Regions from separate parts of the Lysinibacillus sp. NPDC095746 genome, predicted to be linked through region 3. Evidence: riboswitches for the same ligand, from Rfam matches in the RefSeq annotation. Region 3 holds a riboswitch; each other region holds the start of a gene.
What was found. A riboswitch is a leader RNA that binds a small molecule or an ion and turns the genes downstream of it on or off. The one in region 3 is predicted to bind S-adenosylmethionine.
Positions count from the first base shown of each region.

Region 1: it holds a riboswitch for S-adenosylmethionine, as region 3 does, so the genes downstream of both, ACIQ7N_RS10560 (MetQ/NlpA family ABC transporter substrate-binding protein) here and ACIQ7N_RS09055 (O-acetylhomoserine aminocarboxypropyltransferase/cysteine synthase family protein) in region 3, are expected to answer to the same signal.
Region 2: it holds a riboswitch for S-adenosylmethionine, as region 3 does, so the genes downstream of both, ACIQ7N_RS17215 (bifunctional homocysteine S-methyltransferase/methylenetetrahydrofolate reductase) here and ACIQ7N_RS09055 (O-acetylhomoserine aminocarboxypropyltransferase/cysteine synthase family protein) in region 3, are expected to answer to the same signal.
Region 4: it holds a riboswitch for S-adenosylmethionine, as region 3 does, so the genes downstream of both, ACIQ7N_RS19410 (Na+/H+ antiporter NhaC family protein) here and ACIQ7N_RS09055 (O-acetylhomoserine aminocarboxypropyltransferase/cysteine synthase family protein) in region 3, are expected to answer to the same signal.

Region 1 is NZ_JBIWGL010000011.1:133,831-136,984, reverse strand. Features, by position in the region: gene ACIQ7N_RS10565 (methionine ABC transporter ATP-binding protein) at 1-568, opposite strand, end outside; gene ACIQ7N_RS10560 (MetQ/NlpA family ABC transporter substrate-binding protein) at 664-1,497, opposite strand; SAM riboswitch class I at 1,584-1,688, opposite strand; gene ACIQ7N_RS10555 (pyridoxal phosphate-dependent aminotransferase) at 1,865-3,034, opposite strand.
Region 2 is NZ_JBIWGL010000024.1:32,384-35,537, forward strand. Features, by position in the region: gene metH (methionine synthase) at 1-43, opposite strand, end outside; gene ACIQ7N_RS17215 (bifunctional homocysteine S-methyltransferase/methylenetetrahydrofolate reductase) at 36-1,883, opposite strand; SAM riboswitch class I at 2,200-2,298, opposite strand; gene ACIQ7N_RS17220 (protoporphyrinogen oxidase) at 2,424-3,154, opposite strand, start outside.
Region 3 is NZ_JBIWGL010000009.1:100,783-103,936, reverse strand. Features, by position in the region: gene ACIQ7N_RS09060 (hypothetical protein) at 1-157, opposite strand, end outside; gene ACIQ7N_RS09055 (O-acetylhomoserine aminocarboxypropyltransferase/cysteine synthase family protein) at 504-1,805, opposite strand; SAM riboswitch class I at 1,922-2,034, opposite strand; gene ACIQ7N_RS09050 (glycerol-3-phosphate acyltransferase) at 2,330-2,962, shown strand; gene ACIQ7N_RS09045 (DASS family sodium-coupled anion symporter) at 3,150-3,154, shown strand, end outside.
Region 4 is NZ_JBIWGL010000031.1:41,577-44,730, forward strand. Features, by position in the region: gene crcB (fluoride efflux transporter CrcB) at 1-266, shown strand, start outside; gene ACIQ7N_RS19400 (fluoride efflux transporter FluC) at 263-592, shown strand; gene ACIQ7N_RS19405 (hypothetical protein) at 623-970, shown strand; SAM riboswitch class I at 1,195-1,302, shown strand; gene ACIQ7N_RS19410 (Na+/H+ antiporter NhaC family protein) at 1,410-2,690, shown strand; gene ACIQ7N_RS19415 (MFS transporter) at 2,805-3,154, opposite strand, start outside.

The sequences.
Region 1 (3,154 bases), on a different contig from region 3:
GCTCACGATTAATTTTCAAGAGAAGCTCAAGAATGGCGTCCGTTGTTTCGGGGTCGAGTGCACTTGTCGCTTCATCACTAAGCAAAATCTCAGGCTCTTGGGCAAGGGCACGTGCAATAGCGACACGTTGCTTTTGACCACCTGAAAGCTGGCTAGGATAGCTATCTAATTTCTCCGTTAGGCCAACAATTTCTGCATATTTTGCAACGCGTTTTTTTACTTCAGAGTCGTTATAGCCAAGAAGCTTTAATGGTATCGAGATATTGTTGTAAACAGTCGCCGTTTTTAAAAGGTTAAAATGCTGGAAGATCATCCCGATTTTTTGCCGAGTTTTGCGAAGGTCGTTTAGAGAAAGGGAAGTTATATCGACATGATCGATAAATACTTTTCCTGTTGTCGGACGCTCTAATAAATTCACACAGCGAATAAGGGTACTCTTTCCTGCACCACTGTAGCCGATAACCCCATGAATTTCACCTTTTTTGACATGCAGGTTAATACCATCTACTGCTTTGACGATACCATTTTTAGTTTTAAATTCTTTTGTTATATTTTCTAGTTGAATCATAAGGTGATATCTCCTTTCTAAGTCCTTCGATAAAGCAAGAATCTGCTAGCTTTCCTGTAGGAGTCTCGCAGATTCTTGATATACTTAATCGTCACTTACCAGCTTGGAATTATGGAGCCTTGGAATTTTTCTTCAATAAATTTGCGCACCTCATCAGATTGATAAGCTTCAACAAATTTTTTGATCGTTGGGTCATCCTTGTTTTCAGCACGCACCACAATGTAGTTCACATATGGAGAGTCCGTAGATTCTAAAAGAATGGAGTCTTTTTTAGGATTAATGCCAGCATCAAGAGCGAAGTTTGTATTAATGGCAGCTACATCTACTTCACTAAGCTGTTTAGGAATTTGTGCAGCCTCTAATTCAATGAATTTCAAATTCTTTTTGTTTTCTTCCACATCGCGAATAGATGCTGTTAAGTCTGCACCGTCTTTTAATTTAATGATGCCTGCCTCTTGAAGGACAAATAGAGCACGAGCCCCGTTCGTTGGATCATTCGGTAATCCGAATGTAGCACCATCTGGAACGTCATCGAATGATTTATATTTCTCGGAGTATATGCCCATAGGAGTTAAAATTGTTTTTCCTACTGGCACTAAATCTGTTTTGTGATCTTTGTTAAATGCATCGAGGAAAGGCTCGTGTTGATAGCTGTTTACATCAAGATCACCCTCGGCTAACGATGTATTTGGTAAAACATAATCAGAAAACGTTTTTAGTTCTACCTCTAAGCCATTTTCTTTGGCAACTTTTGCTGCAGCCTCTGCAATTTGTTCGTGTGGACCAGAAGTTACACCTACTACAATCTTATTTTCATTAATAGTCTTACTTTGACTATCCTTACTATTTTCTTTAGTACCACAGCCCACTAATGCTGCTACTAATGTAAGACTTGCTAAACCTAATAAAATCTTGTTTTTCTTTTTCATGAAACATACCTCCAAAGTTGTTTTATCGGTAATAAAAATAAAAAAACTCTCTTAAAAATTAAGAGAGGCTCATGAAAAATTGTCCTCTCTTATCTTTCAAACAATGATTGTTTGCTGGAATTAGCACCTTCCTTAAAAAAGGAGGTTGCCGAGCTTCATAGGGCCAGTCCCTCAGCTACTCTTGATAAGAGATTTATAATATTTTTTTGTAAATCCGATAGAACTAATATAAATTATAGGATTTAGTAAGTCAATTGAATTTTTAAAATTTTTCATTTTATTTTAATGTTTAGTCGCGAAAGAAGAGAGAGAAAAAACTGTCCCTATAGCAAGTCTGAGCTAATGGAACAGTTTTTGATTGAAATGTTCACGGGTTAAATAAGTTTAATTTTTCAATTCTGCTGATCGCTTCACGTAAGCGGTCTTCGCTAACAAGTAAACCAACCCGTACAAAGCCTTCACCATATTGACCGAAGCCATTGCCTGCAGCTACTGCGATATCAGCTTTGTCGAGCAATATATCGGCAAATTGTTCACTCGTAAAACCTAGTGGAACAGGGAGCCATGCAAAAAAAGAGCCTCTCGGTGCTGTTACTTGCCAACCAATTCGCTGAGCTTCTTCGATCAGGACGTTTCGTCGACGCTCATAAGTCGCTCTTAGCTTATCTGCACAACTTTGGGAAGCAGTAAGTGCAACTGCCGCGGCTTGTTGTACGGCAGGAAATTGACTACAAAATAGATGATCTTGAATAAGGTTAATGGCTGCGATAATGTCGGGTTTACCAACAGCGAAACCAATGCGCCAGCCTGCCATATTATACGTTTTGGATAATGTATACATTTCGATACCGACATCTTTAGCACTATCAGCTTGCAGGAAGCTGATAGGTTTATGGCCGTCAAATCCAATCGCTCCGTAGGCAAAATCATGTGCGACGATAATATTATGCTCTTTTGCAAAGCGTACTGTTTCCTCGAAAAATTCCAATGTTGCAGTACCGCCAGTTGGATTATTCGGGTAATTCAAGTACAGTAACTTCGCCTTTTCCTTTACTTCATCGGATAAAGCAGTATAGTCTGGCAGGAAATCATTTTCTGCGAAAAGAGGCATAACTTCAAAATTAACATCACCTAATACGACACCAGATAAGTAATCTGGATATCCAGGATCAGGTAATAGCATAGTGTCACCGGGGTTTAAAACAGCTAACGGTAGCTCAACAAGACCAATTTTCGTACCACCGAGAATAGCAACCTCTGTATCAGGGTCAATGTCCACATTGTATTCACGTTTGTAGAAGCTTGCTGCTGCTTGGCGTAATTCTGCTATGCCGCGAAATGGAGAGTATTGATGATTTTGGGGATTTTCTGCCGCCTCCTGTAATGCTTTAATAATGTGTGAAGGAGTGGGTTGATCTGGATTACCTTGACCAAGATTGATAACATCACGTCCTTCAGCAAGAGCAGCGTTTACTTTTTGCACAAGTGCTGCAAAAAATTGAGTTGGGAGTTGCTGTAGTTTTTTTGAGAATTCCATGCACGTCCACCTTTTTCAGAATATAATAATTATTGAAGATATGATGCACATAATATTACTTTTTTTAGTAATTGTCTAGAGTATTTTCAGATAACTAAAAATCAAAAGTGACGCAAATGA
Region 2 (3,154 bases), on a different contig from region 3:
ATATTCGTTTCTCTAGTTGCTCTTCAATCATGTGCTTAGCCATTTATACTTACCCCTTTTTTCTGTTCATCCAATTGCTCAATAACTTTCATTAATTCTAGCGTCATATCATAGCGTAAAAATGGTGTGATGAGGTAAATACCATTGAAATATTCCGCTGCTACTTCTACTAATTCTTTAGCAATTGCAATGCCTTCTATTGTTGCGCGTTCCTTATCATCACCACAAGCCTTCATACGTGCTAACGCATCATCAGATAGCTTGATGCCTGGTACTTCATGATGTAAGAACTCCGCACTTTTATAGCTCGTTACTGGCATAATACCTATATAAATTGGCGTTTCTAAATGCTTTGTCGCCTCGTGAATTTCCACGATTTTTTCCTTTGTATAAACAGGCTGTGAAATAAAATAATCTGCCCCATGTTCAATTTTCTTTTCTAATCGAGAGACAGCGCGATCTAGTACACGGACATTAGGATTAAATGCAGCCGCTACAGAGAAATTTGCCTTTTTACGAAGCGGTTTCCCTGAGAACGAAACACCTTCATTTAACTGTTTTATTAATTGGATTAGCTCCATTGATGATACGTCATAAACGCTAGTTGCTCCCGGGAAATCGCCTACCTTTGTCGGATCTCCAGTAACCGCTAAAACATCATGAATTCCTAGTGCATTTAATCCCATTAAATGTGATTGAAGACCAATTAAATTTCGATCTCGGCATGTTATATGGGTTAACGGGCGTACCCCGTGCGTTTCTTTCAGTAAGGCACCCATTGCGACATTACTAATCCTTGGAGAAGCAAGTGAATTATCTGCCATCATGACTACATCCGCGCCCGCCTCATATATTTTCTTTGCCCCTTTAATAAAGCCTTCTATTTCTAAATGTCTTGGTGTATCTAACTCCACAATAACCGAGCGTTCACGTTTTACTTTTTCATGTAATGGCTCATAATTTGCTGGCTCTGCCTCACGAACAATCTCTATTTTTTCTGGCTTTGTATACTTTTCTTCAACCGGGGATAACTCCTCTAAGTACTTTTTCGCTGCAGCAATATGCTTTGGTGTCGTACCACAACAGCCACCAATTAAACGCACCCCTTGATCACGAAGCTCTACAGCTGCTCGACCAAAATAATCAGCCTCCGACTCATAAACGACACGCCCATCCTCTAAATCAAGAAGAGAGGCGTTCGGATACGCTGACATAAATGCCTGCTCAGGAAGCTCTACCCCTTCAAATGCTTGGATAGTATGGTGAGGACCTAAACGACAGTTAACACCTACGATATCAGCACCTAACGCTTCAAGTTCATGTAAGGCGTGATTTAAGCTCATTCCATTTTGTAATACTCCGGGTTCGTGCATAGAAACTTGAGCGATAATCGGTAATGTGGTTTTAGCTCGTAGCATTGATAAAGTCGCTGTTAGCTCTTCAAAATCATAATAGGTTTCAAGTAAAAGGCCATCTGGATTTCCTGCAAGTAAAACCGTTGCCTGCTCATCTATAGTTGCTAAGATTTCCTCTAACGTTGCATCACTTTTTCGAATACCACGGATTCCCCCAATAGTACCCAACACAAATTGCCCACCATCCGCTGCTGCACGTTTTGCAATCGTTATAGCAGCTTCATTATATTGCTGTACACGAGATTCTAATCCATAGCGGGCTAATTTTATGGCATTAGCTCCGTAAGTGTTCGTCTGAATAATATCGGCACCAGCAGCTATATATTCTCTATGAATCTTTTCAATTAATTCCGGTCTCTGTACATTCATTTCCTCATGACAGTACTCCAAGCCATAGCCGTATAAAACTGTACCAATTGCACCATCTGCTGTAAGAACATGCGTTTTTAACCTTTCAAGCAATCCCATAAAACTAACCTCTCTTTCTTTTTCTATCAATTATGCCTCGGCATAATTCGTTCTGAATCGGCTTTGTGCTTAGGCCTGCACGCTGCAGGTTAGTTAGCGTACTATCCGCTAAGAACTCCTTGCCGATTCCGTGACATCCGCCGAAGGCTTTAGGTCAACACGAAGTTGGTCACTCAGTCGTTGCCACAGGACGTGGCGTTCTTAGACTGAGTTCCTCTATTTCGACTGATGTTTGGACATCAGCCGAAAAAAAGTTAAAATAAAAAAGCCTTCTTTCACAAAAAAAGAAGGCTTTTACGTTTCGTAATTGTTTTCCTTCTCATCTTCGACACACGGTCTTCTGGATTTAGCACCTGACAATAAGTTGGTTGCTGAAGCTTCATAGGGCCAGTCCCTCTGCTTCTCTTGATAAGAATTTAGTATGAATTTTTTAAATAATTAAAAGAATCATATCGTTTACGAACGATTGAGTCAAGACTATTTCACTGAACAAAGGATAATTTTTACGAAATTCATAAAATTTTGATTTATATTAAACAATTACGATAGTTTTTCTACAAGTTCCTCACCAATTTTTTTACCATTTTGAATACACGCACCTATGCCTACTCCAAAATAAGAGCATCCTGCTATTGATAAATTTGGATAGTTTTTCTCGAGCTCTTGTAAGAGACCTTGCAACGCTTCACGATGTGCCAAGTCGTACTTCGGCATCTGGTCGATCCATTTCGTCACGTTAATAACAGTTGGTTTTTCTTCAATTCCTAAGCTTTTTCTTACGTCCTCTAGAGCTACAACCGCTAATTCTTCATCTGACATCATACGCAATTTCTCATACTCGGGGTTAATGCTCTTATAAAAAAGTCGTACAAGTAATTTTCCTTCTGCTGAAGTGTGTTTCCACTTGCGGCTTGTCCACGTTGCTGCATTACAGATAACATCCGAATTATGTGACACAATATAGCCTGTTCCATCTGCAGGTAATCTATTATCGGGAACATCAAATCCTAAATAAATCGTAATGGCGGATGCAGTATTAAATTGTTCAAAATAGCCGTTCAAAGAGTCATCCTGTAATAAGCTTTGTACCGCTTCATTAGGCAGTGCCAATACAACATGATTTGCTTCAATCATTTTACCGTTTGCTAACGTAACTGCGTATAGATTCTCCTGCTTTTTAACACTAGTAGTAGCAATCCCTTTTATAATTTCTACATCCGTTAATGTTTCTTCAAGTCGATCAATTAGTGACGATAAACCATTTTTAAATG
Region 3 (3,154 bases):
TTTCATTAAAAGCAGAATGTCCAAAGTTCTCTTGCCATTTACGTTCAACTGACGCAAGTATGTTTTGAATGGACATGTTGTTCACAAACACATGACCTTCATTTAATTCATAAATAAGATAAGATGCAATGTTTTGCGCACTATACACATTTCCCATTTAAAACACTCCTTTATCATCAGTTTTGTAGCAATAGTAGCTACTGGCTGAGTAACTACTCCTCTTCATCTATTCAAAAGTGGGGGAGCACTTATGAAACTAAATTAGTTTAAGCATTAATTGAAAACATTGGTTCTAGGTTGGTAGCCCTTCGAACACTTTTCTTATTTCCTAGTATAAAACAAGGATTTAAGAAAGTCAATAATACTTATCAAGTTACTAGGTATTAAATTTCCAGCTTCTTCACCAAATGAGGCGAGCGGATGATGTAGCAACCTTTGACGCATGACCAAATGAGGCCTATCGAATGAGAAAATACGTCAACACTACAACAAAGTCCTTTTTATTAAGCTTCTACTTTTTGTTGTGAGGCTGTTACTTGTTCAATAGCTTGTTCTAAATCTTCAATGATGTCCTCTACTGCCTCTAAACCGATGGATAAGCGAATGAGCGACTCGGTTACGCCAGTTTGGATTAGCTCTTCAGCAGATAGTTGCTGATGTGTAGTAGATGCTGGATGAATAATTAATGATTTTGCATCCCCTACATTTGCTACGTGCGAGAATAATTTCACACTATCTATTAATTTACGCCCTGCTTCACGTCCACCTTTAATACCAAATGTAAGCACTGAACCGAAGCCATTTTTTAAATATTTTTTAGCTAAATCATGGGTAGGGAAATCTTCTAAGCCATTGTAATTTACATATTCCACAGATGGGTGGTTTCGTAAATATTCAGCTACCGCTAATGCATTTTCGTTGTGTTTAGGAATACGCAAATGAAGCGTTTCTAAACCTTGTAATAAATTAAATGCTGCATCTGCACTTAATGTTGGACCAAAGTCGCGTAGTAATTGCACACGCAATTTTGTGGCGAATGCTGCCTCTGCTGTGTCAATACCATAACGTAAACCATGATAAGAAGCATCTGGCTCAGTAAAACCTGGGAAACGGCCACGAGTCCAGTCAAACTTCCCTGCATCTACTACAACACCACCTAAAGTTGTTCCGTGGCCACCAATCCATTTTGTTGCGGAATGAACAACAATATCCGCACCGTAGTCAATTGGTGTAGAGCCATATGGTGAAGCAAATGTGCTATCAATAATTAATGGCAAGCCGTTTTCATGTGCTATATTTGCTACTGCTTCAATATCTAGTACCTTTAAACTTGGGTTACCGTAAATTTCAGCGAACACGGCCTTTGTTTTATCAGTAATAGCTGCTCGGAAATTTTCTGGATTTGTTTCGTCTACAAAAATCGTTTTAATACCGTAGTTTGGTAGTGTGTTGGCGAATAAATTATAAGTACCTCCGTATAAAGAGCTACCTGCAACGATTTCATCGCCTGCCCCTGCAAGATTTAAAATGGAAAATGCGATAGCTGCTGCACCAGATGAAAGTGCTACTGCTGCTGTACCGCCTTCTAATAAAGCGACGCGTTTTTCAAAAACATCTACAGTTGGGTTTGTAATTCGTGTGTAAATATTGCCCGCTTCCTCTAAGGCAAAAAGACGTTGCGCATGAGCAGTGTCTTTAAAAACGAAAGCCGTTGAGCGATATATCGGTACTGTTCGTGATCCTGTTACCGGGTCTGGCTCTTGGCCACCGTGTAACAGCAATGTTTCTGGTTTAAATTTTGTCATTGTATACCTCCAAATGGTTATTTTTTTACGATGGTACCGGAGATGAGGAGGATTTTTTAGTAGAAAACAAAAACCCTCTTCAGCTAAGAAGAGGGTTGCGGTTGCAAGTTTTCCTCCCCTTATCTGCCAGATCCAATAAGAATCTGTAGGAATTAGCACCTTAGCAAGTTCATCACTTACTGGTTGCCGGGCATCATAGGGCCTATCCCTCCGCCGCTCTTGATAAGAGTATGAGATTCAATTTCCATCGTTGTTACACAGTATAAACATAGACTTTTTCACTGTCAATACTAAAATTTTATTTTTTCTGAAACTTCCGTCTGCTTTTTTACGTAATACGAACGCATACACTATTTTGATATTTATAGTTTTTATCACAAAATGTGGGGTTGATTACAGTTCCGACTATGTGCTCTCCTAGGGGCGCCCAGTCTCACTCCAATCAACTTTAGGGCATTTGTTATACCAAACGTCATTCCTAACTTTTAGTGACGAGCCTATTTTATTTTGAAAGGAGAATTTTTATGATAAAAGCCGTTATTATTTTTCTTCTTGTTGGTTATTTGATTGGCTGTATTCACGGCTCTAAAGTTGCTCAGTTTTTATCTGGGGTAGATTTAAAAAAGACTGGTCATGGCAATGCAGGTGCCTCTAACGCAACACTTTCCCTCGGCTGGAAATACGGCATATTAGTTGCACTGATCGATATCGGCAAAGGCGTTGCGGCTATAATCTGTGCACATGCCTATTTAGCAGATATAACACAATTAACAGAAATACAAGTTTGGCTCTTTACTTATATTGCAGCTGCTGGTGTCATTCTAGGTCATAATTTCCCATTTTATATGGGCTTCAATGGCGGTAAAGGAACTGCTTCAATCATTGGGATATTACTTGCAATTGATTGGACAATTGGCTTATTTGCACTCATTTTATTTGTTATGTTATCTTTCGTAACGAACTATTTAATTGTCGGTGTACTTGAGTTTTATCTCGTTTTCTGTATAGCCACATATTTATGGATTCCTGGAACAGTCCCAACGATTATAGCCCTATTACTTTTTGGTATAGCCATCATTTTGCATATCGAAAATATTAAGCGCTTGCTGCTAGGAACTGAGCCTAAAGTGACTTCAGCATTCAAAAAGAAAAAATAATATCTTTTGGATATTTTTGTCTTTTCTATGACCATTAATTTTCTCGCAACTTCCCATTATCGCTATATATAGAGGGTATTTCACATACTAGTTTTTTTACAATAAATAGACAAATTAACTTTCTTCATAAAGCATTTTACTAGCCGATGTGAAAATTATAGTCATGTTTAAGAAAGGATGAAAAAGTATGTC
Region 4 (3,154 bases), on a different contig from region 3:
TTGCGACACTTTGTATGAACTTAATTGGCTGCTTTTGTTTAGCGTGGCTATTTACAATGTTTACAAAGAGAACGCCTGTTATTATAGGAATTGGTACTGGCTTTTTTGGTGCCTTTACAACCTTTTCGACATTTTCTTTAGAAACACTATTGCTTTTGCAGGATAGTAAATGGCTACAAGCCGTTCTTTATATATTAGTAAGTGTTTTTGGCGGTTTAGCTTGTGCATGGCTAGGATTTAAACTAGCAAAGGGGCGCATCGTATGATAATTATTGGTATCGGTGGACTTTTAGGTGCACTAACACGATTTTATCTAGGAAAATTGATTGTCCATACATACCCATGGGCAACATTTTTTATTAATATAACAGGGTCTTTTGCGCTTGGCTTTTTATTTGCGCTACATCTAAGTGATTGGTTTTGGCATTTAATAGGGATTGGTTTTTTAGGAGCCTATACGACTTTTTCGACATTCGGTTTTGAATGTTTGACGCTCTTGGAGCAGCAAAAATGGAGACAAGCGATTGTTTATATAAGCACTACAGTTATATTCGGCTTATTTTTCGCTACACTTGGCTTTTACCTTGTATAGCCGCATTTTTAAAAAACTAGAGGTGATTTTTTGACACAGCCATCCATTGAACAATTACAAGCGCTTGAAGCTGACATTGAACAAACACTATATAGTTTAATCGACCTAGAACTAGAAGAAAACTTTCTAGAAATGAATACACGCTTTGCACAATTACTTGCAAAGGTACAGGCGGTACAATTAATTGATTATAAGCTTGACGTCCTCGTTGACCCTCAAGCATTTGCAACAGAAACATGTACTCTACTACAAAGTTTAATAGAGGCCAAGGCTAGACCACAAAAAAGACAACGACTTCTAACACATCGTATGATTTTAAAAATATGGTTGCGTAAAAACCAACGCTTTATGACGGAATTTTTACCACAAATGTTTTAAGCGCCCTTTGCTGTCCCAGGGGCGCTTCCTTTTAAAGTTGCAATTGCTGCAACACTTCTTTTATTCCCTACAACTGTTAAATCGAGGTGCTCTAAGCATATTACGGATATTTTCCTCAAAAACTTTTCAGAATATAGCTTTAAAATAAAAATCAAATAAAAATATGTTGCAAAAATTGAATTTTTATTTTAATATTTATTATTGTGAAAAAAATAATATTTTGCTTCTTATCAAGAGAGATGGAGGGACTGGCCCGATGAAATCTCGGCAGCGGAACTTATGATTTAAGTTACTGTGCCAAATCCAGCAGGCAAAGGCTTGATAGATAAGAGGAGTGTTTTATAGATATAAGGCCTCTTCTTGTTAGTACAAGAAGAGGCCTTTTTTTCGTAAAAAGAATGGACAAAAGACGTGTCCAATTTTATTTTTGGAGGTAGACATGAAGAAAGAGAATCCATGGGCGCTAATCCCATTTGTTGTGTTTTTGATTTTATTTATTGGCTCAGGGGTTATTACAGGTGATTTTTACGCCTTTCCTGTCATTGTAGCCATTTCCATTTCAGGCGCTGTCGCTTTAGCGATGAATCGACAAGAATCGTTTGCGCAAAAGGTTGATATTTTTTGCAAAGGCGCAGGAAATTTAAATGTCATGCTAATGGTTGTTATTTTTCTTTTGGCTGGGGCCTTTTCATCGGTAGCAAAAGGCATGGGGGCAGTGGATTCCACTGTAAACTTTGCTTTATCGGTCGTTCCGCCAAATCTGCTTGTTGTAGGCTTATTCATCATTGCCTGCTTTATCTCCCTATCAATGGGGACATCAGTGGGAACGATTGTTGCGCTAGCGCCCATTGGAGTTGGCATAAGCGAGCATATCGAGCTTTCCATGGCTTTAGTAATGGCAGCGATTGTTGGTGGTTCGATGTTTGGCGATAATTTATCTTTTATTTCAGATACAACCATTACTGCCGTTCGTTCACAAGGTGCACAAATGAAGGATAAATTTAAGGTAAATTTTTGGATTGTCTTGCCGGCAGCTATTGTAACGAGTCTTATTTTAGGGTTCATTACAATGGGTGAAACTGCGCAAGTGGAGCATTTAAGCTATAATTGGGTAAAAATTGTTCCCTATATTTTGGTCATTATTTTAGCGTTAGCTGGAATGAATGTTTTCCTTGTTCTAGCATCTGGGATTGTTCTTGCCGGGGCTGTTGGCTTAGCGGATGGCAGCTATCATTTAATGAGCCTTTTTCAAAAGATCGGCGAAGGAATGGCAGGCATGTATGAAATGGCATTCCTTGCGATATTAATAGCTGGAATGGTGGAAGTTATAAAGTATAACGGTGGGATTGACTTTCTACTTCACCTTGCAACAAAAAGGATTAAATCGAAAAAAGGTGCTGAATTTGGTATTGCCGGTCTTGTAGGCCTAACTAATTTATCGACGGCCAATAATACGATTGCTATTTTAATTGCTGGTCCGCTTGCAAAAAATATTGCGGAACAGTATGAGATTGAGCCAAGAAAGTCCGCAAGTATATTAGATATTTTCTCCTGTACGATTCAAGGCCTCCTACCATACGGAGCCCAATTCCTGGCAGCCGCAAGTGTAGCCGGAATTTCACCAGTGAGCATGTTGCAATACTCTTTCTATCCAGTCCTTATAGGAATTTGCGGAACCATCGCTATCCTCATCGGATACCCGAAAGGAAAGAAAGCCTGAGCTTCATACTTAAAAAACATTAATTTACCACTAAATTACTCCAATTGTTTTGCAAGAAATAATCAAAACAATTGGATTTTTTATTGTGATAAGATATTACTTAAAAATTACAAATTACACTTTCTCACTAGTTATTTCGAAACGTCTATATTTGACCATAAATCCAATTCCAAGAATAGGCCCAATCGCTAATATTGTAAAAACCCACTCCCAACCAATAATCCCCTGTATAATCGGGCTTAGGTTTATTGAAAATATAGTAAGTAAGAAACCAATACACATTTGAAAAGTAAGGGCTGTACCTACATAATCAACCTCGGCTATTTCTGAAACTGCAGCTGAAAATTGGGCGGAATCAGCTATGATAGACATCCCCCAAATCATGGAGATTATTAACGTTAACCAAATATACTGCCCAAATGTAAAACCTATTACTAGCGAACAGATAGCACTAATAAACATAG